Linked DNA regions of Pleurocapsa sp. PCC 7327. The protein of the gene in region 1 binds, or shares a complex with, the protein of each later gene. Links are inferred from orthologs where the notes say so. Each region holds a gene or a part of one and is shown in the gene's direction. Other genes may lie near its edges.

The links.
Region 2: the proteins of hisH (region 1) and hisF are in contact, whole or in part, in a crystal structure (PDB 6RU0), measured with the Thermotoga maritima proteins. The link is inferred for Pleurocapsa sp. PCC 7327 from one-to-one orthologs. Residues at the interface, in WP_004080484.1 of Thermotoga maritima: Asn15, Arg18, Arg22, Arg117, Leu118, Pro119, His120, Met121, Gly122, Trp123, Asn124, Asn134, Gly135, Tyr136, Tyr138, Val140, Tyr158, Glu180, Lys181, Ser182, Ser183, Lys184, Ile185; in WP_004080486.1 of Thermotoga maritima: Met1, Leu2, Ala3, Arg5, Ser40, Glu41, Asp45, Glu46, Ala70, Glu71, Ile73, Asp74, Ile75, Pro76, Phe77, Asp98, Lys99, Ser122, Gln123, Glu161, Thr195, Leu196, Asn247, Arg249, Glu251.

What each region holds. Positions count from the first base shown.
Region 1 is NC_019689.1:2,803,936-2,819,808, forward strand. The notes cover bases 8,578-11,478. They hold hisH (imidazole glycerol phosphate synthase subunit HisH), read left to right. Parts: upstream 8,578-9,659; coding sequence 9,660-10,298; downstream 10,299-11,478. Other genes in these bases: PLE7327_RS12475 (YidH family protein), read right to left, coding at 8,578-9,069; PLE7327_RS12480 (pyroglutamyl-peptidase I), read right to left, coding at 9,084-9,593; rppA (two-component system response regulator RppA), read right to left, coding at 10,279-10,995; PLE7327_RS12495 (hypothetical protein), read right to left, coding at 11,082-11,309. In the rest of the region: PLE7327_RS12440 (3'(2'),5'-bisphosphate nucleotidase CysQ), read right to left, coding at 1-543; PLE7327_RS12445 (glycosyltransferase family 4 protein), read right to left, coding at 724-2,031; PLE7327_RS12450 (aminopeptidase P N-terminal domain-containing protein), read right to left, coding at 2,260-3,579; PLE7327_RS12455 (TldD/PmbA family protein), read left to right, coding at 3,750-5,111; PLE7327_RS12460 (pentapeptide repeat-containing protein), read right to left, coding at 5,473-6,234; PLE7327_RS23440 (hypothetical protein), read left to right, coding at 6,486-6,683; PLE7327_RS12465 (hypothetical protein), read left to right, coding at 6,940-7,512; PLE7327_RS12470 (glycosyltransferase), read right to left, coding at 7,496-8,485; more of PLE7327_RS12475, read right to left, coding at 8,551-8,577; PLE7327_RS12500 (response regulator), read left to right, coding at 11,567-12,037; PLE7327_RS12505 (DUF2294 domain-containing protein), read right to left, coding at 12,092-12,520; PLE7327_RS12510 (NblA/ycf18 family protein), read right to left, coding at 12,967-13,152; PLE7327_RS12515 (GlsB/YeaQ/YmgE family stress response membrane protein), read left to right, coding at 13,464-13,739; speE (polyamine aminopropyltransferase), read right to left, coding at 13,860-14,768; PLE7327_RS12525 (NAD(P)/FAD-dependent oxidoreductase), read left to right, coding at 15,177-15,873. UniProt on the Escherichia coli protein: IGPS catalyzes the conversion of PRFAR and glutamine to IGP, AICAR and glutamate. The HisH subunit catalyzes the hydrolysis of glutamine to glutamate and ammonia as part of the synthesis of IGP and AICAR.
Region 2 is NC_019689.1:3,161,352-3,172,739, reverse strand. Bases 1-2,808 are described here. They hold hisF (imidazole glycerol phosphate synthase subunit HisF), read left to right. Parts: upstream 1-923; coding sequence 924-1,694; downstream 1,695-2,808. Other genes in these bases: PLE7327_RS14215 (cyclopropane-fatty-acyl-phospholipid synthase family protein), read left to right, coding at 2,691-2,808; PLE7327_RS14225 (hypothetical protein), read left to right, coding at 1,790-1,972; PLE7327_RS14235 (folylpolyglutamate synthase/dihydrofolate synthase family protein), read left to right, coding at 1-894. In the rest of the region: more of PLE7327_RS14215, read left to right, coding at 2,809-3,242; PLE7327_RS14210 (inositol monophosphatase family protein), read left to right, coding at 3,320-4,135; PLE7327_RS26170 (hypothetical protein), read left to right, coding at 4,139-4,261; PLE7327_RS14205 (hypothetical protein), read right to left, coding at 4,288-4,551; PLE7327_RS14200 (DUF1816 domain-containing protein), read right to left, coding at 4,598-4,882; 23S rRNA (guanosine(2251)-2'-O)-methyltransferase RlmB, read right to left, coding at 4,980-5,918; PLE7327_RS14190 (ribonuclease III domain-containing protein), read right to left, coding at 5,956-6,342; PLE7327_RS14185 (STAS domain-containing protein), read right to left, coding at 6,517-6,864; carA (glutamine-hydrolyzing carbamoyl-phosphate synthase small subunit), read right to left, coding at 7,066-8,223; PLE7327_RS14175 (helix-turn-helix domain-containing protein), read left to right, coding at 8,420-9,262; glycogen synthase GlgA, read right to left, coding at 9,369-10,844; PLE7327_RS14165 (sulfotransferase), read right to left, coding at 11,242-11,388.

The sequences.
Region 1 (15,873 bases):
ATGGGTACGACTGACAACCAGGGATAAATCTTCGATATTATTGCGTTCTGAGACTCGTATTGGCGCAACTTCACCTTGAAGGGTTTCTACACAAGTTCCCTTATCTTTAATAGCAAAATATAGTTTTTCTGCTTCGGGTACTGCTACTATTGCCACGACGGGACGACCTTGATAAGTTAGGGCAATGTGAATGGCATATTCTCCGGTTTTGTCGATAAAGTCCCTGGTGCCATCAAGCGGATCGATAATCCATACCCAAGGGAAGGGAACGGGATCGGTTCCTTGATGGGTTTCTTCACTTAGATAGCCAAAGTTTTGCATTCCAAAACTCGCTTGGAGTTTTTCTAAAATGTAGTGATTAGTGGCAAGATCTGCTGCTGTTACGGGACCATCTTTCTTATTTCCTTCTAGCTCCAGATTTTCTGGATTTTTTTGGCTATGGTAGTATGAACGCAAAATATCGGCAGCACCCCAACCCACGGAACGGGCAATCGCTGCAATTTTTTCTAGATTAGCTGTCCAATCAGTATCCAAAGTCACCATCCGATCTTATTTATTTAGTCTGTGGAATATTCTAGGCGAAAAAGGGGAATGCCGATCGATTGCAATGGTTAATAGCACTGTTTCTAGAAAAGCAATAATCGGGTTATTAAGTATTTTTTTGAATCTTTTTGGATAAAATCGCGATCGCCAGGGATTTCTAAGGTTCATCTTGTAGATTTATTATCTTCCTACTGGTTCTAGAACTTTTTTCTTTTGCTCGACCGTTTCATAATAAATTTTCGCAATTTTTTTCACTTTTTCTCCCCACTCAAATTCTCGCGCTCTTTCAATCGCATTAGCAGACATTTGCTGCCTTAAGCTTTCATTTTTAACTAATAAGATGATTTTTTCAGCTAATTCCTGAGTCAGATATTCTCTAGAGATGGGTTCTATCTTAAACCCTGTTTTTTCAGTTACATATTCGCTAATTCCACCGTTATTAGCCACAATGCAAGGAAGACCGCAAGCCATAGCTTCTAATATAACGGCTCCGCCAAATTCTCGGATAGAAGGAAAACAAAAAATATCTGCTTGCCTATAGTATTTTAGAGTATCTTCCTGGTCGAGCCAACCGACAAAATCTACAAGATGAGTTAACTGTCTCTCTCGTACTTTATTCTCTAAGACGCTTCTCTCCGAACCATCTCCTACAAAAGTCACTCGAACTTTTTCTTTAATTGTTGTTTCTAGAAAACTCACAGCATCCAGAAGTATATCGGCTCCCTTATACGGAACTAATCTGCCAACAAATAATAAATTGACGAAGTTTTTATGTTGTATTTTTGATTTCTTTTCGATTAAGAAATCTTTTGATACCCCATTTTCATAAAACAATTGAAGCCTGCGTTTTGGGAGATTAAATAGTTTTTTTATCAGCTTAAAAGTATAAGTCGAACCTGCCAAAACTCGATCGGCTTTCTGATAAGTTTCTGCATAACCTGGAATTAGCGATCGACCAATTCCCCTTAAAAAATTAAAGTAGGCAAATTCTTGTCTAGCTACTGCTTTAAATCCTGGAGGAAAAGGAACGCCTCCATTGACTGGTCCTAGAATAAAAGGAGTTTCCTGACACAGTTTAACGACTTTCACGGGATATCTAGGCATCATTGGAGTAATGGCATGGACTATATCGTAATCTCCTTTCAAGATCGATTGTTTGAGTTCCCGATAAACTTGGCGATTAAATTCTTCATAAATGGGATAGCACAAGGCATTATACAAAGGCCAATTTTTTCTTCCTTGAAATGTTGTCAATCCTGCTACTAATTGATAGTATCGTTTGCTAAAGTTACTTTCTGAAATATAAATAATTTTGTCGTGGCTTAGTCTTTTTTGAAGAGCTATTTGATTTCGTTCGTGAGTGACCAGCGTGACATCAAATAATTTAGCAATTTCTTTATAAAAATTATATCCGACTAAAGGAACCGACGGGCAGTCCGGATTACATTGTTCGATAATTAATAAAACACGTAGCGGATTGTCGATCATTATTATTTAAATTTTCTTGCTCTAATCTTAAAAGTAGCGATCGCGACAGAATTAGCTTCCTATAATAATAGTCTGCTACCTATGAACTTGAATTGTTTATAAGCAAGCTTTATTTTATAAAAAAATATCAATAAATGAAAATTATAAAAACAAAAATAAAAAGCGATCGCGCACGAATCCAGCTAATAATGATAAGTCTGCTAAATCCAATACGCGATCTAAGAAATACTATCTTTCAATCTCATCGATTGTTTTAGGTACGGCAGCCGTCAGAACCTCCCGTCCATCAGCGGTGACTAAAACATCATCTTCGATGCGAATGCCAATTCCTCGCCATTTTTCGGGAACTTCTGGTTGGCCTTCTGCGGGTTTGATATCTGGGGCAATATAAAGTCCCGGTTCTACCGTTAATACATGACCGGGTTGTAGGGTTTGCCAAGTTTCTTCCCCACACTTGTATAAGCCTACATCATGTACGTCCAACCCCAGCCAATGTCCGGTACGGTGCATGTAAAACGGCTTATATTTCTCCTCTTTGATAATTTCTTCAATGTCTCCTACCAGCAGTCCTAAATCCATCAATCCCTCTACCAGGACGCGCACTGCTGTATCGTGAAAGTTGTTGTAGGGTTTTCCGGGTTGAACGGCTTCAATGGCTTTTAATTGTGCCTCTAGAACGATTTCATATAAAATTCTTTGTTCTGAGGTAAATTTGCCGTTGACGGGGAAAGTTCGAGTAATATCGCCATTGTAATAACCGTAAGAACATCCAGCATCGATGAGCAACAAATCGTTGTCTTGCAGTTGGCAATTATTCTCAATGTAGTGCAAAATGCAGGCATTAGCACCCGATGCAACGATAGAAGGATAAGCCGGACCAATCCCTCCTTCGAGTCGGAAAGTATGCTCGATTTCTGCCTGGATCTGATATTCGTAATGCCCGATTTTGGCAAATTCTCTGGCACGATTGTGTGCGGCGGCAGAAATGGCCGTCGCTTTGCGAAGCATTTCTAATTCGGCAGGACTCTTGATTTGTCGCATGGGATGTAAGATGAGGTTGGTATCTTCGATCGCGACTGGTCCCATTCCCCGTTTGGGATAGGTGGCAATCAATCTCTGCCAGTGGGAGAGGATTTTTTCATTAAAAACGCGATCGCGTCCCAGATGATAATAGATCCGGTCGGCTTTTTCTAAATACTGAGGTAATTTTTCATCGAGTTCGGCAATCGAATACGCTTCATCTGCGCCGAAGATCGCTTTTGCCCCCTCTACACCATAACGATAGCCCGTCCAGGTTTCTAGGGCTGGATCTTTGGGTTGTACGAAGAGAATAAAGCGGTGCTCTGGATGGTGAGGGGCAATGACTGCTACTGCATCTGGTTCGTTAAACCCTGTCAGATAAAAAAAATCGCTATCCTGGCGATAGATGTATTCTACATCGTTGTGCATCACGGCGGTAGGAGCGCTGCGAAAGATTGCTGTACCATTGCCTATCTTCTCCATTAATTGTTCCCGACGCTGACGGTATTCGCTGCGATCGATGCCCATGTTTTAATTGTTATCTTGTGTAGAAGTATTAACAGTTTATTTATCTATCTTAATCTTACTGACCGACAGAGAAGCCGCGATCGCCAAGGAGAAAAAGGGGTAATATCTGATGAGAACGAATCGCTCTTGCTACGATAAGGGATAAATTATCCTCCTCAATCCCAGAACACATGTTTAGCATTCACTCCGAAACTGCCAAAGTTCCGACGCTTTTGAGCGAAGATGAAGCCACTTCCTTAATTGAATCGGTCATCAAACAATCCGAGGCAGAAGGAGTCTTCGTCAGTCTCAGTTCCAGCGAATCTTCCCTCAGCCGCTTCTCAGAAAATCAAATTAGCCAGAATATCGGCAAAAATCGCTTCAGTCTCACTGTAACTAGCTATTTTGGCAAGCGCAGTGCCTCTGCATCTACAACAGAACTCGATGCAGACGCGATCGCACAAACCATTCGGCGTTCTCAAGATCTCGCTCGCATTGCGCCAGAAGACCCAGAATGGATGCCTTTACTAGAACCCCAAACCTACGAAAAGCGTTCTCCTGCTTTCGATCTGGAGACAGCAATCCTTTCTCCTCTGGAGAGGGGAGAAATCGTCAAACAAGTCTGCTCTCTCTGCCGCCAAGCAAATGCAGACAGTTCTGGAACGCTCAGTACAGAGGCATCGGTACGAGCGATCGGTAATTCATTGGGATTGCGGGCCTATAATCGCACAACCGAGGCAGATTTCAGCGTCACGGCGCGTCTGAAGAACGGTTCGAGTTGGGGCAATCAGACAGCCTTTGCGATCGCGCAGTTGCCCATAGAAGACATAACCGAACAAGTCATCCAAAGAGCGATCGCTTCCTGCAATCCTCGCGAAATTCAGCCAGGAGTTTATCCCGTCGTCTTCGATGCGGCGGCTTTTTTCGGCTTACTCCCCTGGGTCATTTGGAATTTGGATGCAAGGGCAGCCGATGAAGGGCGTTCTTTTATGTCTCGTACCGACGAAGCAGGACATCCTATCGGCAATCGCGTTGGCGAAGCGATGTTTAGTCCTCTAGTGCAAGTACAGCGCCATCCCGCTCATCCCTTACTGCAATCCGGGACATTTTTTGACGATGGCTTAAGCAATGGCTATCTAGAAATCGTCAAAGATGGAATTCCTCAAACCCTTGCCTACAGTCGTTACTGGGCGCAGGAAAAAGGAAAGCAGCCCACAGGAGTTATGTCGCCTATCGTCATGACGGGTTCCGAGCAAAGTCTTTCCGATTTAATTTCCCAAACCGAACGAGGAATCTTAGTTAGTCGCTCTTGGTACGTGCGCTACGTCAATCCTCGTACCCTGGAAGTGACGGGAATGACGCGAGACGGGACGTTTTGGATTGAAGACGGTCAAATTGCTTACCCCATCAAAAATCTTCGCTTTAATCAGTGTTTGCCCGATATGCTGCGAGATATCGAAGCCATCAGCAGCGTGCAGCGATTTGATAGTACGGTCGTTCCTGGAGTCAAGGTGAAGGCGTTTAATTTCAGTAGCGTGACCGATAGTGTTTGATGTAGTATAAATGTAGTATTTTAAATTCTTCGCGATCCCCTTCGCGCTTCGCTGAGGGCAACGCTGGGTGCCGGATCGCCAAGACACGAAGCCGTCTTGGTCACGAGCAAGGTGCTTGTACCTCGCTCTAGAGGAGCGTTTCGTGTCTTGAAAAGCGAGCGTCCCGCTCGCACTACATAAATCTCGCACTACATAAATTAAAGAAGACTCGATAGGAATTTCAGTCGATTTTAATCGAGTTGAGCTTTGAGCCTAGAACCTTAGTTCTAGGCGTTGATGCCAAAGGTGCAAGATCTCAGTTCTAAGGCAGTCTCCCGTGAGTTCGGAAGCCGTTCTGTACCGAAGGTCAGCGTCGGGTAGTTCACTCGAATAACGCTCCCTGAAGATTAGCACCTCTTAAATCTGCTTGGTGGAGATTAGCACATCTGAGATCGGCTCCTTGCAGATTAGCACCTCGTAGATTAGCTTTCCGAAGATTAGCTCCGCTTAAGTTAGCTTCTAGCAAATGAGCGCCGCCTAGATTCGCTTTAGTGAGGTGAGCATATCGCAGATCGGTGCGATAGAGATGAGCTTCCCTCAAATCGGCACCAACGAGGTAAACTTTGCTTAAGTGAGCTTCAACAAGTTTAGCTTTATACAAAGTCGCTCGGTAGAGATACGCACCGATCGCTTCGGCTTCGTAGAGATTAGATTGACTGAGATCGGCTTCATTCAAATTTGCATCTACCAAGTTGGCTTCGCTGAGATTGCTTCTGATGAGTTTGGCGGCGCTGAGATCGGCTCTCCTTAGATTGGCTTTTTTCAATACAGTTCCAATTAGATTGGCATGACTCAAATCGGCACCGCTCAAATTGGCTTCGCTCAAATTGGCGGCGATCAAATTAGCATCGCTGAGATCGACTCCGCTGAGATTGACTCCTACTAAATTAGCATTGCTCAGTTCGGCATTTTGAAGATTATTTTGACTCAAGCGATCGCTTGTTAGTTCGATTTCATATAGCTTAGCTCCATTTAAATGAGCCGCTGTTTCAGGATCGAGAGAAATCTTTTGGTTATTATTGCTCCATTCCAGCCATCTCTTTGTATCCTGCTGAATTCGAGAAAGATGCTCTACATTAGCCATTTAACAATTCGCTCGGTTTTGATATTCCCGCCTACTTTTATGTAAAAGCTACAAACGCAGGTTTTTCTAGCTATTCTATCCTAAAAAAATATTCCTCTACTTTTGCGTCTACCTTTTGGTAGAGACTTTAACTAAACCATCGGTTCGATTATTTTTTTGGTAACGATTCTCGTGAGATAATATATATAGTAATTCTTACGGCGAGAAATCTTACAACAATTATAATTACTGTAGGGTTTGGAATCTTTCAAATGTCATCTCCTAATGCTGCTCCTAGCGTTGTTGTTCTCAACCAACAACGGGAGCGAGATATTTCTAAGGTAAATCGATCTGACGACGCTCCAGCCACCCTTTGTAAAAATAAAACTGAGAATTGTACGGTTGTTGAAGATGGCAAGGTTGTGGTTAAGCCAGTTACAGCGTCAGATGAGTCAGATAATCTCAGATGAGTCAGATAATCGCTGTCAGTTAAGCGATTAGCTTTGAATGAATTGTGAAAAATAGTGTGAGCGAGATGCTCAAATACAGTAAGGCGCAAGCAATAGGCGAAGCGCCCCTCCAGATCAAAAAGCCAAGGAGATTTTGCAATCTATTCCATCTTATAAATTATTTAGGATTGTTATATTTTTCTGAAAAAATTAGCTGGCTAAAAGGTTGAGGAAACAGGCGATCGCGTTAATTCAATTCTTTTCTAAAAAATCGCTAATGAAAGCAACTAAACTTGGGAAATATCTAACTTTAGAAGAATTTTGCACTTGTACTAATACTTATAAAAAATATACGGCAAATATCGATCCTTTTCCTAAAAATTTAGAAACAATTGCTGCTATAAAAGACCTCAATCAATTTATTATCGATCCAGTTATCGATTATTTTGGACGGGATCGATTTCAATTAACTTACGGATTTTGTTCGCCCGATCTAAAGCGTTTTTTAGAGAAAAAAGATCCAGTAACGGGAATCAAAAATGGTCGCATAGATCCCGCTAGAGATCAACATGTGAGTCATGAGAGAAATCGTCAGGGAAATTATTACTGTAAGCGATTAGGGGCTGCTTGCGATTTTGCGATCGCAGAGTTTCCTAGCGATTCCCTAGTTGACTGGATTTTATCTCAAAAGTTACCTTTTGATTCTCTATATTTTTATGGTCGAGATAGACCGATTCACATTAGTTATGGCTCGCAACACAAACGAGATATTTGGACATTTACTCCTACAGGACAGCCGACCAAGAAAGGCATTCAAAATTGGATTGAATTAGCTAAATATTCTTCCTGATTTTTGTTAATATCTTTTGCGCCTTCAATTTAAAAATCTGCATCGTTGTCAAATTTGCAATCTGAGAAGAACAGTATTTTTTATAATCGAAAAACTCATTAATTTCCTGCAAAATTATCGTTAAACGCTTAAGAACATTCTCACTTCGATACTCGGCAAGAAACTCTTCAGATAAAGCAGGCAAAACTGGACAATTAATAACTCTTAAGATGCGATCGAAATCGTATTCTTTTGAGTATCCGGCAATTTTATAGCAATTAAAACCAGGGTCTAAATAATCAGACAGTCCGCCGTTGACGCTAGAGAAAACCTGACAACCACAGGCAAGTGCTTCTAGCGGTTGTAAGCCAAATCCTTCGCTGACTCCCTGTAGCGCCCAATATTCAGCAGAGTCGTAAAGATAAACCTTCGCTCGATTAAATAATCCGGGTAAATCTTCTACATAAGAATCAATAACTCGGACGTTACATTGTTTCTGCAATGCAGGAATTAATTCATTAAGTAAATACTCAGAAGATTTTCGAGTTTGCACCAAAACATCGATATCGCGATCGCAATTTAAATTGCTAAATTCATCGGAGATTTGATTGGGTAAATAATAGATCGGAGAATGAGGAGATTTTTGTCCCCAATATCCGAGAGTATTGCGGCTAACGGTAATAATTGGAATGGTAGAAGGCAGGGTAAATCGATAACCCGCACTGTGGGCATGATAGACCACATTACAGTTTTTTAACTTGGCGGCGAGTTTGGCAACGTCAAATCCCCAACTAATCACGAATATGACACGATCTAAATTTTTCTCTTTCAACAAATCGTCAAGAAAAAGGGTATCTTTTTCCCTTTGACGATAAGTAACTGCTTCAGCATCGCAAATTCGTTTCGCCAGATTGAGAATTTTTAATTCTGCCCAAAGACCGCCGCAGGCAAATTTGCCGCCAGTTCCGGGAACTAAGAAGTAAAGCTTTCTCATTACCTATCTCCTAGACTCGAATCGCTTGCGGAATTATTATGAAGGCTCTTAATTTTAAGTCATAGTTATAGAGTCCAGCAATCAAATTTACCAAGCTTGGTCTGCAAAATTATAGATTTTCTCGAACGATATCGTTTGAGAAGCGATCGCGAGTTTTGCAGCTGCAATCGATCCGAGTCAGGTGTAGTCGGTTGCGTCTGGCGATCGCGCCAAAGCAGTAAGGGAAGACTCAACATTCCCAAGAGCGTCACTATTACGGTTATAACCCAGACCATAAAGCGATCGCTTCGGTAGTCACCGCGCTCGATTTGCCAAAAAACTCGATTATAACGCCAAGCTGCCCAAGCGATCGTCACAATTCCCAAGACAACTAAGCTGACTCCTAAAACTTCCGAACTAAATAGCGAACGAGTTGGCGCTTGCTGGCGAGTTACGGCGAGGTTGAGTTGGCGCAAGAAGAGGCCGAATCGGGCAATGGCAAATCCGAATCCAATTAGCGCGATCGAAGTACGCAGCCATGCTAGAAATGTGCGTTCGTTGGCTTGATGTTCTCTTTGGCGATCGATTTTAGAATTTTGACTCATTGAAACTCTAGAATTCAAGCCCCCATCTCTTCGAGAATTAAGCGAAAATCTGCCAAAATTTCAGGCAAATTAATCTCGGTGAGGACGGGAACGTGAATGAAAAGACAGTGACTTTGGGGGCGAAACTGTTTGAGATACCTTAAAACTTGATAGTACAATCCTTCGCAGACAAATTTACCTGCCTCGTGGCTGATTTTTGTATGGGATAATTTGGCAATTAATTGCTCTAGGTTAACGGAAGTGTAAATCTGTTCCTGGCTCCAACTAGCATTAGATTCAATGGTAAGCCGATCGCGAGACTCTGCCATTCCGCAACAAATGACGGCATCCGGTTGTAGGGTTTGAATCGTCGCGATCGCTTTTTGACTGGCGAGGGCAATATCGACGGGTAATTGCCTTAAAAAAGTTAGAGAAGCCAAAAGAAATTCCTCTGCTTGAATCTGTGCCAATAAATCGTCAGAGGAATTAGAAACATGATGGGGAAGCCAAGTTTGAAAGGAAGTAAGTAGGATTTTTTTTGCCATCGCAGCAACTTGGAATAGGATGGATGAAGACGAGGATATTTTCCAATTTAGACCCCAAAATTTTCAATGGCTCTAATTGCTGTAATTGACTACGACATGGGAAACCTGCACTCGGCTTGCAAAGGCTTAGAAAAAGCAGGGGCAACTCCCAAAGTTACCGGTTCTCCCAAAGATATCGAACGAGCAGATGCTTTAGTATTACCCGGAGTAGGGGCATTCGATCCGGCAGTGCAACATTTGCGATCGCGCCATTTGGAAGAACCGATTAAAGCTGCGATCGCCGGCGGAAAGCCATTTTTAGGGATCTGCTTGGGACTGCAAATCCTCTTCGACGGTTCGGAGGAAGGAACAGAATCCGGATTGGGCATTATTGGGGGCATGGTGCGCCGCTTTCGTTCCGAACCCGGATTGACCATTCCCCATATGGGTTGGAATCGCTTGCAATTAACCCAACCCAACCATCCCGTCTGGCAAGGTTTACCCGAAAATCCCTACGTCTATTTCGTCCATTCTTATTACGTCGATCCCATCGATCCCGACGTGCGTGCGGCAATGGTAACCCATGGTTCTCAAACGGTTACGGCTGCGATCGCTCGCGATAATCTAGTAGCAGTGCAGTTTCACCCAGAAAAATCTTCAGATAACGGGCTGAAAATCCTGTCTAATTTTGTCGCACAAGTAACGCCTAACTACGCGATCGCGTAATTTCCTGGCTTGGTTCTCCGAAACGATAGCCTTTGCCATAAACCGTATGAATCAAAGGCGATTCTCCATCCGCTTCAATTTTGCGGCGCAGCAAGCGAATGAGTGCCGCCAAAACATTGCTATTGGGTTGTTCTTTCTCCATCCACAAGTATTGATAAATTTGCTCGTGGGTCAATAATTGACCGGGGTGACACATAAAAAAATGCAGCAGCTTAATTTCTTTTTCTGAAAGATGAATTGCCCGTCCCTGACGGTAAGCAACCTGATTTTCACTATCGAGTTCGAGATCGGCAACTTTGATTCGCGCTTCGGTTTCGGTTACACTCGCATCGAAGGCAGACGAACGGCGCAACAAGGCACGGACTCGCGCTAGCAATTCCCGCAACTCAAAGGGTTTGACGAGATAGTCATCTGCGCCCACGTCTAACCCGATCACGCGATCGTCAACCGTATCTTTGGCAGTGAGAAACAGGACTGGCGTTGTTTTTGTGCGCGATCGCAATTCTCGACAAATCTCTATCCCCGATTTGTAGGGCAACATCCAGTCGAGAACGATTAGATCGTACTCTTTTTGCAGCGCCAACTCCGTCCCCGCTATCCCGTTATCGGCTACATCTACCTCGTAACCTTCGCGGGATAGCACTTGAGTGAGAGGATCGGTCAGTTCCGCCTCGTCATCGACTAAAAGAATTCGCATATCTATTTTCCGCCCAGAATATATTTTCCATTTCGCAAACAACTCCCTTTCATTAACTCGCTTGTGACTCGTTAATGAAACGAGCATTATGTTAAGATTTGTAACGGGCGTGTTGGATTTAACTCCAGAGCAAACCAGTTAATGAAAAACACGCCCTCGTGTTTAATTGTCTCTCTATCTAAAAAGCAGCGATCGCGATCGAAGTAGAATTGCACCGATGCATTGGGCGAGCGATCGCCACCGAAGGAGAAATAGAAATGAAAATTGTATTGACTTTTCAAGTCAGACTCATCCAAGCGGATGAGTTTTTCCATGATTGACAAAATCTTAAATTTTTCTAGAATTAGTGTAGCAAAAAGTGTTTCATCTCCAACTCAAATTGCCTTTTCTTCACGAAGTGGAAGGAGATTCCGCCATCAAAAGGCGAAGTTTCCCCCATCAACAGAGCAAACTGGTAAGGCTTATTGACTTGGAAATAGGGATACGAACCAGCTCTAGCTCAAGTGCCATGTGTTAAGCCACTCAGAGTATGCTTCGTCCGACTCGTTGAATTTTTTTGAGGGGACAGAAGATGGATTTAAACGGTTTTGTGGATCGTTTTGAAGCGAGTGTTGAAAAAACGCCCTTGGTTCTTGCTGTAGATGGGGATGAAGATAACCTGTTGCTAGTTAAGTACGTAGTCGAGCAGTTTAACTGCACCTTATTGAGAGCGACAAGTAGCAGAGAAGCTCTCTCTTTAGCTAGAGAAAACCCGCCCGATCTGATTGTTCTGGAAATGGTTTTACCAAAGTTAGACGGCTTCGAGCTAGTTCGTCTTCTTAAAAATAACGGTTTGACCGCTCGCATTCCCCTCATCGCAGTCACGCAATTAGCTTTGCCGAGAGAACGAGAGAAAATCCTCAATGTCGGTTGCGACGCATATCTCAGCAAACCTTATCTGTTTGAGGATTTAGAAGCAATTCTCAGTCGCTACCTCGATCGACTCCCTGCGATGGCAGTTGCTGCTGAGGCGGAGGAGCGGATGTGTTTGCTTCCGGAGTAGGAGATCCTCCGCCTTTTGATGGCGGAATCTTCTCTTACTTCGTAAAATATGCTCTCATGCAACATCGTTACTTCTGGCAGACGGTCTTCTCGATCTCACTCCAGGAATAGTCTCTGGGTTGCGAACTTGCGGGTTAGCAGCAAGGACAGCAATTATTCCCGTACGACTCGTTTCTAGAGTAGCGTCGCTAAGCAAGTCAATAACTTCAACCTTCATAACCTCTTCGAGCAACTCTTTTATTTGGGGTTTAGTGACCTCATCTAAAGTGGAGTGGATCTGTTCTGCCAATTCTTCTTGACCTTCTTGAGCTAAAAGCTGCTCGGCAGGAGTCAAGGAGTCTTCGATAATGATGACTAATTTCTGCTCGAATAACTGACAGGTTACCTTAGTCGGTTGATGTCCGAGTTGGTTGCGATAGAAGGATTGAATGCGCTGGCTGAGCGTTCTCTCCAGTTGTCCGCGAGTTGGATTAGTTGTTGTCATTGGCGTACCTTTTTATTGATTTAGACTGCAATGACAAGTCAGAGAAAAAACAGATCCTCTAAGTTATCGAAGGCAGTGTAATTTCTTTCCACGGCATTCTGCTTGCCATCGCTTTAATCGTCACCAGTCCGAAAGGTTTGTCGTGACTGGGAACGACAAGAAATAAATCGATCCTCGTAATCTTAAATCTATGATTTTCTATGAAAATTTACATCTTTCTCGCGAAATAATCCTTGATATCGCTTGTGGTTATTGTCAAAAACAATTGCTACAATCAATCAAATAAGTCATGGATTGTAGTAGTTCCAAAAGCAATAGTAGTAGCTACATAAACTCAAAGATTATTAGAGATATAGTTAGAATCTAGCTCGAAGCTAAATCATCCTGTAGATAGATGCTAAGATTTTTAAGAAGAGAATTTAGGCGATCGCTTGCAAAGCCATTAATTAAATAATCTGTTTGACTAGCAATCTAATTGCATTATCTTTCATCATCAACAATCGGGCTGTTTCAAGTAACAGTGAAATTGCTTGTTCGCGGCTCATTTCCTGTGCAGATTGTTCCATAAGTCTCATTTGAAATTGTTGCTCTAAAGTCAGTTCTAGATTTAGTTTGAGTGGATCGGCATTCATCTTTACACCTCTCATTTAACGAGCAAGAATATTGGAAAAAACTTTAGTTAATAACAATACAAATTCATTGCTATCTCCAAAATAATATCCTTTTGATAGGGTAAGCTTCTGTCAGAAGATATAATTCAAATTTTTGCTTTCGATCGCTATGCTCAACACGACATTCTATACTTTTGAGACAACCTGTCACCCTAGAGACAGATAGATTTCATTTTTTTTATCCAATTTGATAGAAGAAAAGAACTCAGCAATTTCGATAAATTTAAAAATGTTAATCCAGAGATAATAACTCAGTTCAAGGAGAAAAAAGGATGAATATTATTGCCTGGTTAGTTTTAGGTCTGATTGCTGGAGCACTAGCAAAACTAATCTACCCCGGACATCAAGGCGGCGGAATTATAGCCACTATCGTGTTAGGAATTTTGGGCGCTCTAGTCGGCGGCTATTTAGGTCAAGTTTTATTGGGAAGTCCTGGCGCTGCCGCCGCCGCAACAGGAACTTTATCGATTGGCGGCATTATTTTTGCCGTTCTTGGAGCGATATTGCTGATTTTCATTTGGGGATTGATTACTCGCCGCGCTGCATAGGCTACTCGAACTTACATCGAGCGCTTATGGGAGAAAGACAAAATGGCTTCAGAAAGACATAAGAGAGCTTCGGTATCCAAGGCAAACTAAAGCAGAGTTTTAGCTCTGCTTTTTTCTGTATTACCCATTTATCATTTTCTGAACATAAGTTGGCAGGCAAAATGCTGCTTTGTGAATATCTGCATTGTAGTAGCGCAGGTCGTGCTCTTTAGCAAATTGTTTGGCTTTGTTGTAATCAAAATTTTCGATTGGATGCGGTCCCTGCTTGGAACAGTAGGTCAAACTCCACATTCCCGTTGGATACATGGGAATAAATACTAAATAACAATGTACGCGATCGCTGCCAAAAACTTGCTTGAGGCATTGATTGAGTTCGATAAATGCTTTGGGATTATAGGATGGCGACTCACTCTGTACCGTTACTACCCCACCAGTACGCAAACAGCGATAGACATCCTCATAAAACGACTTTGTAAAGAGTCCTTCCGATGGTCCTACCGGATCTGAAGAGTCGATTATAACCAAGTCGTAGGAAGCATCAGCAGCTTCTTTGACAAATTTAATCCCGTCGTCAATTAATAAATTCAATTTTGGATGGTTAAACGCAGACGAAATTGTCGGTAAGAATTGTTTGGAAGCTCGCACGACAGCTTCATCGATTTCTACCATTGTCACCCGCTCGATCCCCGGATAGCGAACCAGTTCGCGAATCGTTCCCCCGTCGCCGGCACCAATGACCAGCACGTCCTTAACACTGGGATGAGTTTGCATTGGTACATGAGCAATCATCTCATGATAGGATGCTTCATCTGCTTCGGTGCACATGACCATGCGATCGATGGTCAGCATTTTTCCATTCCCGTAAGTATCGAATACTTCTACCGTTTGGTAGGGGGAGTCTTCTTTAAAAAGGCGATCGCCCTTAATATGAATCGATAGTGCAATACTTTCATTACCATCTATCACCCATTCAGACGGATTGAATTGGGAAAATGCCAGCTCAGAAGCAGGTCGATCGGGATTAGTCATCTTAAGCTGCCTATAGAGTTCCAGGGGATAAGTATACGATGTCAGCGCGATCGGCTCAAGATGGTAGTAAAAGCGATCGCTCGAAAAAAGTGTCTTTTAGATTATTTCCCCCTCAAGCGGGAATTTACTCGCTTAGAGAAGGTAACTTTAGGTTGAGAAATACAAAGATTGTTCAACTTAATTAAATATAGGTTTTGTTACTTGATAAGCTAAATTATATAAGCAAAAAAATCTCGATCGCTTCGACTTAATTAATTCACATCAGTCAATATTCAATTGTCGATCTAACTCTCGATTAAGACTCAATCTTTACTCTCTACTATTCTCCGATCGATCTTTTATAACCTTCACAGCAGAGTTCTCAATTACCAGATTCTTGTATGGACGTGCAGATGGAGGAAATCTGAGATGGAAACCTTTGATTATGTCATTCTGGGCGCGGGATTAGGCGGACTTTCGGCAGCAGCTTGCCTGACTCGGCAGGGACATCGGGTTGTAGTTCTAGAAAAGCATTATCTGCCAGGTGGGTGTTGCCACACTTTCGACTATGGCGAGTATAGCTTTTGTGCGGACGTACACTACATTTCGCAATGCGGTTCCGGTCAGACGATTTCTCAATTTCTCAACTACATCGATCGCGATGTTTCTTTTAGCAGTCTCGCTCCGGACTGCATCGATCGCGTCATTACACCGGAAACCGAGTTTAAGATTCCTCTAGGTTGGGAAAACCTGCGCGATCGTTTGCTAGCTACGTTTCCGGAAGAAGCAGTTGCCATCAATCGCTACTGCGATGAAATCAAGCACCTCCATCAAGAAATGCACGACTTGCAACAGGAAGTTCGCTGGTTCGATCGCAAGTGGACGGATTGGTTAAAGCTGCCAAAATACTGGAATCTCTTTATCAAGAGTCATTGGACATTGCAAGATCTCTACGATCGCGTCGGACTGTCGCCCAAACTGCAAGCCATATTAGCAGGACAGAGTGGCGATTATGGATTGCCCCCCAAAGACATTGCATTAATTACTCATACCTCGCTGGTTTGGGACTATTCCGAAGGGGCTTACTATCCCCAACATCACTTTAAGCACTTTGTTGACACTATTG
Region 2 (11,388 bases), 360 kb from region 1 along the record:
TGGTTATATTTTGCCCGATCGCGGGTAGATATTGCCGTTATAGAAGTGGGATTGGGCGGACGATTGGATGCAACAAATGTTTGCGATCGCCCTCTGGTTAGCGTCATCACTTCTATCAGTCGCGAACACTGGCAAGTTCTCGGTCCAACCCTTGCAGATATCGCAGGCGAAAAGGCAGGCATCCTCAAACCCAATCGTCCCGCCGTCATTGGTAACCTTCCAGGCGAAGCAAAAGCAGTTATTTGTGCACGAATCCAACAGTTAAATTGTCCCGCCGTTTGGGTAGAACCAGCGGAAAAACTCAAAGAAGATTGGGCCAAATATGGAGAGATTGAATATCCTTTGCCTTTATTGGGAGACATTCAATTAATGAATTCTGCCATCGCGATCGCGTCTTTGCAAATTCTCCAGCAACAAGGTTGGCAGATTCCCTTAGAAGCAATTCAAACTGGAATGGCAAAAACTCGCTGGTTGGGACGCATGCAATGGACGACCTGGAATCATTATCCCCTCCTGATCGATGGGGCACATAACCCCGCCGCCGCCAAAGCTTTGCGTCAATATGTCGATACCCTAAAAAAAACTGTCGTTTGGGTGATGGGCATTCTCTCTACTAAAGAACACGACGAGATTTTTAAAGCCTTGCTGCGATCGGGCGAACATTTATATCTCGTCCCCGTTCCCGACCATAGTACCGCCGATCCAAAAGATCTGGCAACGCTAGCAGCAAAAATTTGTCCGGGATTAGCAAGCATTCAAACCTTTCTCGATCTTTTTCTCGCTTTAGAGACTGCTATTCACACTCATCCCAATCGCTTGGTTATTTTATGCGGTTCTTTATATCTAGTGGGACATTTTTTGCAACATCAGAGGAACACTTACACTGATAACTGATAACTGTTTACCGATAACTGATTTAACTGATGCTTGCCAAGAGAATTTTGCCTTGTTTGGATGTAAAAGCGGGTCGCGTCGTCAAAGGCGTGAATTTTGTCGATCTCAAAGACGCTGGCGACCCAGTAGAACTTGCTAAAATCTACAACGATGCAGGTGCAGACGAACTGGTCTTCCTCGATATTACAGCAACCCACGAAGATCGCGACATCATTATCGATGTCGTTTACCGGACGGCGGAACAAGTTTTTATTCCTCTAACCGTTGGCGGAGGCATCCAATCCTTAGAAATGATTAAAAATTTGTTAAGAGCGGGGGCAGATAAAGTTAGCATTAATTCGGCAGCATTACGCAACCCAGATTTGATCGACGAAGCTAGCGATCGCTTTGGCAAACAGTGTATTGTAATTGCGATCGATGCTAGACGGCGCAACGATCCTAGCAATCCGGGCTGGGATGTTTACGTGCGCGGCGGCCGGGAAAATACGGGGATCGATGCGATCGCCTGGGCAAAAGAAGCCCAAAAACGAGGCGCGGGAGAGTTGCTAGTTACTAGCATGGATGCCGACGGAACCCAGGCAGGATATGACTTAGCGTTAACTCGCACCATTGCCGAACGAGTAGAAATTCCCGTCATTGCTTCTGGAGGGGCTGGCAACTGCCAACACATCTATGAAGCCCTCACCGAAGGAGGGGCAGAAGCAGCGCTATTGGCTTCCCTGCTGCATTACGGACAATTAACTATCCCCCAAGTAAAAACCTACCTGCAAGAACGCCAAGTCCTAACGCGGGCACTGTAAGAAAAGTATTGAGATAATCTTAAGGTTGGAGCAGCCAAGATTATCCACCTTAAAAATATGTATTAGAATAGATTAAAGTTAACATTTTTTAAAATATGTTGATTCCTATTCTCATATTTGATGTGGCTTTGGTGGCTTGGTCGCTTCATCTTATGCAAGAAGCGTTCGAGCAGCAAGAATTTTCCCTCATGCTAGCTGGAACTCTGGTTGCCCTCGCTGCTGCGGCGATGTTAGTCGTTTATTTCCTGATGGGTCATTGCTTGAGCTATTTGATCTAATTTCGGCTGACCGATACTTTATTTTTCTTAATTAATTTTATTACTAAAAGTTAATTAATTAACTCTTGACAAAATAAAAAAAATTAAGGCAAGATAGAAAATGCACTTTAAGGGGTTATAGCTCAGTTGGTAGAGCACTGCAATGGCATTGCAGGGGTCAGCGGTTCGAATCCGCTTAGCTCCATGATTGGTTTTGCCAGCTCGTTCTCAGAAAATGTCACTGGAAGGATTATTTTCCCGTTGCAACCGACTCTAAATTGCATAGGCTAGTCCATTAAAATGGGCTTTATCTGTTAGCCAGGAAATTAATTTCCTAGCGGGTTACGGGCAACAATCGCGATCGCACCTCCCCAATTTCTTAGCAAGTCCGCCGGAGAATAAATTCTCCGTCTCACATATTAAGTCGGTTTAAACCGACTCCAAATTTTATAGCCTAATCGATGCAAATGGACTTTCTATATGAGCCGAAAATTAATTTCCTGGTGGATAATTTCCGATCGCAGAAAATGATAGCGGCTCGTCTTATTGGTTAGTTGATTCAAGCCACGCGATCGCGGTTTTATTTTGATGTCGAATATAGGGATTAGGATAATTCCAACAGGTTTTATTCCCCTGCTGGGATTTGCCTGTAGCGTTTATACCTTCGGACTATCGAGACAAGGAGAACAAAATCGTGTATTTCCAAAAAATCTCAACTTTACTGATTATAGGGCTTAGTATTGTCAGCTTAGCAATTACTGAATACGCGCAAAAGCGCGATTCAGAAGCACAGGCACAAAACCCTGCCCCGACAACAACCCCCCAAGAACGCCCAAGAGACGTACCTTATGTCCCAACCTCGCAGCCAGTCGTGGAGGCAATGCTGGAACTCGCCCAAGTCAATAAAAATGATGTGGTTTATGACCTTGGCAGCGGAGATGGACGAATTCCGATTACTGCCGCGCAAAAATATGGCGCGCGCGGTGTCGGTGTAGACATCGATCCAGAACGCATTCAAGAGTCTAACGCCAACGCTCAAAAGGCAGGAGTAACAGATCGAGTGCGATTTATCCAGCAAGACCTATTTAAAACCGACCTGCGCCAAGCAACGGTAGTCACGCTTTACCTGCTACCGGAAGTCAACTTAAAACTTCGTCCTAAGCTGTTGCAGGAACTCAGACCAGGCACTCGGATCGTGTCTCACTCCTTCGACATGGGCAACTGGAAACCCCAGCGTACCATGCAGGTAGGTGGTACTACCATTTATTTATGGGTTGTTCCAAAGCAATAAGCAGTCGCAGAATTACATGACTGTGTATAGAATGAGACTCTATTCTCAAAAACCTAAATTTTATTTCCTGAATACTAATGCAAGATTTTTGGACGCAGGTTTTAGAGTTTGCCCAAACCACGGCGAAAAATATCGGCAATCAGTTAATTGTCGATTTCGGCAAATTGCAGCCAACTCGCAAGGAAGACGGGACGTTGGTGACGCAGGCAGATAAATGGGCAGATAAAGAGATTCGAGACGCGATCGCAACTGTATTCCCCGACCATGGCGTTCTCACCGAAGAAACCGAACATGTTTTTCCGGCTAACGATTGGTGCTGGATCGTCGATCCCATCGACGGCACGACCAACTTTACGCGAGGAATTCCGATTTGGGGCATTTCTCTGGGATTGCTTTATCGAGGAACGCCTGTTTTTGGTTTTGTCCACCTGCCGCAGCTAAATCAGTCTTTCTATGGCTATTGGTATGGAGAGTCGGGACTAACTGGTCCGACTGGGGCGTATATGAATGGCGAACCGATTCACACTAGCCCCGACAATCCCAGTAAAAATCATCTTTTTAGCATCTGCGCTCGCAGTACCGACGTTCTTAAGCGCCCGTTTCCCTGCAAAATTCGCACCATCGGAGTAGCAAGTTATAATTTACTTCTCGTGGCATCTGGAGCTGCCCTTGGCGGAGTCGAAGCAACGCCTAAAATTTGGGATATTGCCGCTGCGTGGGTCATAGTACAGGCAGCAGGCGGCGTGTTTGTCTCGCTAGCTGCACAACCGATATTTCCTCTCAAAGTGGGTCACAATTATGGCGATCGCTCTTTTCCCTGTTTGGCAGTCAGTCGGGCTGAATTGGTAGCCGTTTTCAAACCATTAGTTGAATTTCTAGGCAAAAAAGCTTAGCTAATGAAAAGAAGCATTAAAAAGATTGGTTCGATTGAGAAAGTGACCTTTACTAATCCTACTCCAACTAATTCTGAAGTTCGTCTAATTAGTGCTATGGAGAGCGATCGCGAGAACCGACTTTAGATCGCATCAACTTCCGATCCCGGTAATCAAGGACTTTTTAGCAGTATTATTTGGCAAATCGGCGCGATCGCAGAAAACGAAAACGGCAAGCCCCAGATAGTTTTGTCGGATACGCCAAAGCGTTTAGCAAGTATTGATGGCTTCAAGGTAGAAGGTTCTTGCAATTCGCGAACGTAACAATAGTAAAGGCAGTAAAGGCGAAATTTTTGTTGGCGTGGATGACGAAAACTAGGGCGGTACGATTCGTCTCCTCCCGATCTCGTTTTAATGAGAGCTACTTGTTTCGACATCCATTCGGAGTTGAACTATGGGGCTAGCTTATTAACTCAAACAGATTTAAGAAACCGAGCTACCAAAGCTCATCACTCTCTTTGACAGCTTCATGTCTTCTTGTTCATCAAAAATTGTCAGAGTGACTGGCTTGGTTCGCTTGATAATGACTGCTATTCCCTGCGCTCTTTCTTGTTGCAAGTCTTCGATATATCCCCCTTGAGCCATGCGAGCCTCTTCGTAACTCATAAAGGGACCGAAATAGTAGGTACATTTGGGGTAATCGGTGACGATTTCTATCCAGTAGGCTAACCCCAAAAGATTTAGTATCCAAAGCAAAAGTTCTTTCATTACCTTTCCCAGTTTGGCTTTGTTCAAATTTTTTTGTTACCTTTATATCTTATTTTTTAACAAATCTTTATATTTTGTTATCGAGTGTCTTTATTTGTTATACTTCCTCGTCTCTATTTTGGGAAGTATCTGAAGAAACAGATTCGGGCTTTGATAAATAAACTTTATCTGACCAGCGCTGGCGATAAATCTCGTAAAGAGCGATCGCGGCTGATACAGAAGCATTCAAACTAGGCGTTTTCCCCGCTAAAGGAATCGTGACTAGCTCGTCGCAGGAGCGTTGCGTCAGCAAACTCAATCCTTCTCCTTCCGATCCGATAACTAATCCTATAGCCCCGTGCCATTTAATACTGTGCAGTGGTTTACCAGATCCCGCCGCAGTGCCATAGATCCAAAACCCTGACTGTTTTAACTCTTCCAGGGCACGAGTCAGATTAACCACTCTGGCGACGGGGAAGTGTTCCAGAGCACCAGCCGCTACTTTCATGACTGTAGAAGTGATCCCCGCCGCTCGTCGTTGGGGAATGATGAGTCCCTGCGCTCCGAAGGCTTCTGCCGTGCGAATAATTGCTCCCAAGTTGTGGGGATCGGTAATTCCGTCGGCAATAACGATGACGGATTCTGGAGTAGTGGCTTTGGCTCGTTCGATTAAATCGGCTAGTTCGATATAGGCATGGGGAGCGATTTGAGCCGCTATGCCCTGATGATTGGCTCCATGGGTAATTCGATCGAGGCGGTAAGAGTCAACTTCATCAATAACGGTTCCCTTGGCTTTGGCATCTTGAAGAAGCGAGAGAAAACGAGAATCATAACGCAATTTGGGAACAATCCAAATACGATTGAGCTGGCGATCGCTCTCTAAAGCTGCTATGACGGGATGGCGACCGTAGACGAGATCGCTAGCCTCTTCTTCGACGACTTGAGGGGTTGGCAGGTGCTTGCGACTGGCTGGAAAATTGTCCGTGCGACCTTTAGCGGGAATGATTCGACGTTTTTTTGGGTCAGTCTCCCGCGATTGGCGTTTCTTTTGAGCCATTTTTTTTGTTAAGAAATAATAATTTTTTTTGAGAAATCTACTCTAAATTAAGGTGTTCTAATAATTCATTTAAACGTTGGGGATTCTGAAGATAAAGATATCCAATCAAAGTTTCTAAACTCGTTGCTTGTTGATGGAGTTCGGGCGATAAACGGCGAGGTTTTCCCGTCGCAGCATTACGCCCGCGCCTTAATATTTCCCGTTCCTCGTCAGTGAGATAAGATTCTAGCACGCGCAAACAAGCTGCTTGGCTTTCTGCTCGAACTTGAGCAACCACACGATCGTGGTAATCGGATAACCGTTTTGGAGGCAGCAGATAGCGAGTTCGCACGTACAATTCGTAGACTGCATCCCCAATGTAAGCTAGCGATGCTGGCGACAATTGACCGATTAGATACGCGCGATCGACATCGGTACAGGCAATTTCACAGCCAACATCTGCCCCAGGGACGAACACGAGATTAGCTGGATTCCACTTTGACTGCTGTACGTCCACCCCTATCGTTGACCTCGATTTTTTTCATGACTCTTCAACTTCCTGCCCGCGAGGACATTAGGAGATTGCCGATCGTCGCGACTCCTTCTTTTTCTAGGGTAGCTATTTTGTGACATTAGCGATCGCTGCCTCTACCGAAGGTTGAAGAGAGAGAAAATTTTCGAGACGAACGAGTTTCACCGTCTGGGTAACGCGGGGATTGGTAACGATTTGCAGGCTGCCTCCTCCCGTTTTTGCTTGCTTGACGAGCTGAACGAGAGCGCCCAAACCAGAACTGTCGATGAAGTCGATTTGCGAGAGGACTAAGATAACATTCTTGGGACCTTCATCGATATAAGTGCTGAGGACTTTCCGAAAAGTCGGTTCGGAAAAAGCATCTAACAAACCAGTCAGACGAAAGATTTGGTAGTTGTCCTTGACTTCACGAGTTCCTCTCAAACTGACGGTCAAGTTTAGTTGCTCAGGAATAGCTTCCCTCCTTAGTAATCATAGGGTTAACAGGTCAATGCTATAGTATAGCGCAGTCTGAATTCTCAGTTATCAATTCTAAATTTTGAATTTAGCGGGGACGGCGCGGTAAAAATCGCTAATCAGTCATTAATCCCGCACGACCTCTCTCGATAGAGAGATTACTGCCTGCCGCTCGCGTCTCTACCGATCGCCGCTCCTAGCGCGTTTCTCTTTCATTAATTTTACAAACTGCTCGAATAAATAGTCAGCGTCGTGGGGACCGGGACTGGCTTCTGGATGATACTGCACCGAAAAGAAAGGTAACGATTTATGGCGCAATCCCGCTACCGTGCGATCGTTTAAATTCAAGTGGGTAATTTCTACCTCTGGATTTAAGGTATCAGCACTAACCGCAAACCCATGATTTTGGCTAGTAATTTCTACCTGTTGGCACAAACCCGCCGGTTGATTCAATCCCCGATGTCCAAACTTCAGCTTAAAGGTTTTTGCCCCTAGAGATAACCCCAAAATTTGGTGTCCCATACAAATGCCAAAGGTAGGCATACCTAATTCTAGAAGCGCTCTGGTCGTTTCAATTCCCTCGGCATTTGCTGCCGGATCTCCGGGACCGTTGGAGAGGAAAATGCCATCGGGATGGTATTTGAGGATTGCTTCTACGGTTGTATCGGCGGGAACGACGATGACGCGACAGCCATAACTGGCCAAACGGCGCAGAATATTTCGTTTGATGCCGAAATCTATCGCGACGACCGTCAGGGTTTCTCTGTCTCCATCGCCATTAAGGGGACGAAACTCCCAATAGGGAGCGGTTGGGTTAGTCCATTCGTAGACTTCTCGAGTGGTAACTTCTTTAACCAAATTCAATCCCGCCATACTCGGCGCCGCCTGCACCTGGCGCAATAACGTTTGAGGGTCGAGAATTTCAGAGGAAACGCTGCCATTCATCGCGCCGACAGAGCGAATCTTGCGCGTTATGGCACGGGTATCCACGCCGTAGATCCCAGGGATATCATATTCGACGAGATAGTCTGGTAAGGATTTAGTTGCCCGCCAGTTACTGGGGCGATAGGTGATGTTGCGAGCGATGACGGCTTTGACATGGGGGCGATTGGATTCTTCGTCTTCCGGGTTGACTCCTACGTTACCTAACTCCGGGTAGGTAAAGGTAACGAGTTGACCGCAGTAGCTGGGATCGGTTAACACTTCCTGATAGCCAGTCATTCCGGTGTTAAATACCACTTCTCCGACTGCCGTTCCCGTAGCGCCGAACGACCATCCTCGATAGGAAGTTCCGTCGGCAAGAACTAATAGGGCTGGCTTAGCCTCTGCAATTGGCATAGACATTCAGATTAATTTGCTAATAAGCTATCATTATATTTTTGGGCGGCGAGCGATAGACTAGAATAGATGGCCAATTTAATCTATCGATAAAGTTTGCCCGATTGACAAACTTTTTGCGATCGCAATAATCATAGCAGATCGCAACTAGCTCAAAGAGGCAGAGTCTCAATCCCTAAAAGGGCGAATAAACCGTATGAGTCCCAGAAAATTGACTGACGAGGATAAACAAGAAATTCTTAAGCTTTATCGGCAAACGGAGGAGACTACCTCTACCTTAGCCGATCGCTATGGGGTGAGCAGCTCGACGATCAGTCGCTTCCTCAAAAGTCATTTATCTGAGGCAGAATACGAAGATCTGATCCAGCAAAAACGCTTGGCAAGAACGCCCGGAAAGCCAATCCCTCTCGCTGCTAGCGAAGAAAAAGCAGTCGAACCCGTCAAAACCACTCCTCCGCGCTCAGAGGTTGCGGAAAGCTTCCCCCCTGAAGATAAAGCGGCTCCTTTGCAAGAGTGGACGATTTCGACTCCAAAAGCCGAAGAATTCTTTAACAGTGAAACCGTTGCCCCTGTTGGCGAGGTAGTTGCTTTAGGAGAAATTATTGGAGAAGATTTAGTTGGTCTCGATGAAGATGAAGACGAGTTAGAAGAGGAAGACTACGAAGATTGGGAAGAGGAAGAAGTAGAGACAGCTTATACCCCATCCATTTCGCCTAAAGTTAAGATTCAAGTGTTACCTTTATCAGCAGCTGCGTTCCCAAAAACTTGTTATTTGGTGATCGATCGCGCTGCTGAGTTAATTACTCGACCCTTAAAAGATTTTGCCGACCTCGGTAAAATTCCAGCTGAAGAATTTCAGCAAAAAACGCTTCCCGTTTTTGATAATCATCGAGTGGCAAGACGTTTTTCTAATCGCTCTCAACGAGTTATTAAAGTTCCCGACGGTCACATGCTTCATAAAACTAGCGCCTATCTGCAAGCAAAAGGAATTACCCGTCTTTTGATGGACGGACAAATTTATTCTTTGTCCTCTTCCTAAGAGGATAGGGGATTGCGAGATAAAAACAGCTAGGCTTGTAGGCCTTTTTGAGAGTTGGGCAGATAAGGACGCATTGCCATGCGCCCTTATCAACAATAGCAGGCCATCACTTATGTCGGATATGCTCGTAAACCCCTAAATATTTCTCGCCGGGATGATTCCAGGAGTAGTCATACTCCATTCCCTGCATGGCAAGTTGGCGGAATTCTTTGGGAGAGGTATACCATAGCTCAAGTGCCCGTCCCAAAGCCGACTCCAGAGCATGATTGTCCGGTTGGAAGAATACATAACCGTTGCGTTCCTCTGGCAAGTGCAATTCATCATAGTCATAATCAAACACCGTATTCAGCAAACCGCCAACTCCCCGGACAATCGGTACGGTGCCGTACCTCAAGCCAATCATCTGCGTCAGTCCGCAGGGTTCGTAGTTGCTAGGGACGACGATAATATCTGCCCCCGCATAGATTAAGTGGGCGAGTTCTTCGTTAAAACCGAGTTCTAAATGACAGTCTGGGTTGTCGTTAAGGTGGCATTTTTCGTGCCAGAACCAAGAGCCAATTGCCGATTCTGTAGGCGAACCCAAGAGGACAAACTGCGCTCCTCTGTTGAGCGAGTAGTAGATTGAATGATGGACGAGATGAACGCCTTTTTGATCGTCGAGCCGACCGATGTAACAAACTAACGGCTTATTGGCATCGCGCAACAACAGCCTTTCTCGGAGGGCTTTTTTGTTCTTGGCTTTTTCCTCGAAGTTATCTATGCTGTAGTGGTAGGGAATATAGTTGTCTAGTTCCGGATTCCAGATGTTATAATCGATGCCGTTGAGAATGCCGCCGAATTTATGATGGTGGATTTCTAAGGTATGATCCAGACCGCAGCCAACCTCGCTGTAGCGGGCTTCCCAGGCGTGGTGGGGCGAAACGGTGTTGACAAAATTGGAGTAGACGATGCCGCCTTTCATGAAGTTAATTGCGGTATCGTTAAAGTTATCCCGCAAGCGATCGTAACTAAAATAATAGGGTTCGTTGTTCAGCCCCGTTGCCCAAAGAACGTCTGCACCTGCGATACCTTGGTGCTTGAAATTATGGATGGTATAGCAAACTCGTTGGTTCCACATCCCATGCCATTTATAGATCTCGAAGAGCATGACTGGGACTAAACCCGTTTGCCAGTCATGGCAATGGATGATATCGGGACGCTTGTTGCTGACTAACAGAAACTCTAGAGCAGCTTTGCTAAAGAAGGCAAAGCGCATATGATCGTCCAAAGCACCATAGTAGTGACCTCGGTTGAAGAAATTATCCCCAGAGTGAGGTTGAATAAAGAAACAGAGCCGTCCGTGTACCCAGCCACAGAATACGGTACAGTGAATAGCGCCCCCATACCAAGGCACCCACAGATCCCGGTAGGCTTCGTGGAGTCCCCAAATCTGGTCGTACCTCATGCAATCGTACATGGGGAGAATAATCTCGACACAGTGACCCCGAATTTCTAATTCCCTGCTGAGTCCGTAAACAACGTCTCCTAAACCTCCAGCTTTGATGACCGGGGCGCACTCAGAGGCTATATGTACGATATACACTTCTTTTTTCCTCGCTTCATTAAAAATTAATCTTTATATCTTTACAAAAGTATATATTTTTCTATACCCAATGATAGATGTTAATGCAAGCAGTAAAAGATACGGTCAAATTCAAAAATGCTTGTAACGCATTGAGTTCGTGGAATCGTAGCATTGCTATGCCTCTACTGGCAACAAAAAATTAGACGAACTTGCGATCGCGATTGATAAGTAGGTAGGCACAATTAAATACACGTAGTGCGGAAAGTGTAGCGGATCCGGAGGCTCTCAGTCCGTAGGACATACCCCGAAAAGCCCGTAGGACATACCCCGAAGAGCGAGCAAGATGCTCGCACTACCTCTGCCATTACTTTTGAAAAATGATATTACCTATTTAATTGTGGAAAATCTCGGCTAATTACCTATCCCCCATAACCCCAAAATATCCGTACTTGAGCAGCAAAGGAAAGGTTAGAGTTGTCACGGTTGTTCGATCCGATTTATCTAACTTTTTCTTCCACTCATCATCTAGCTTTATCGTGACAGTTCCGTTGTCGGTTCGATT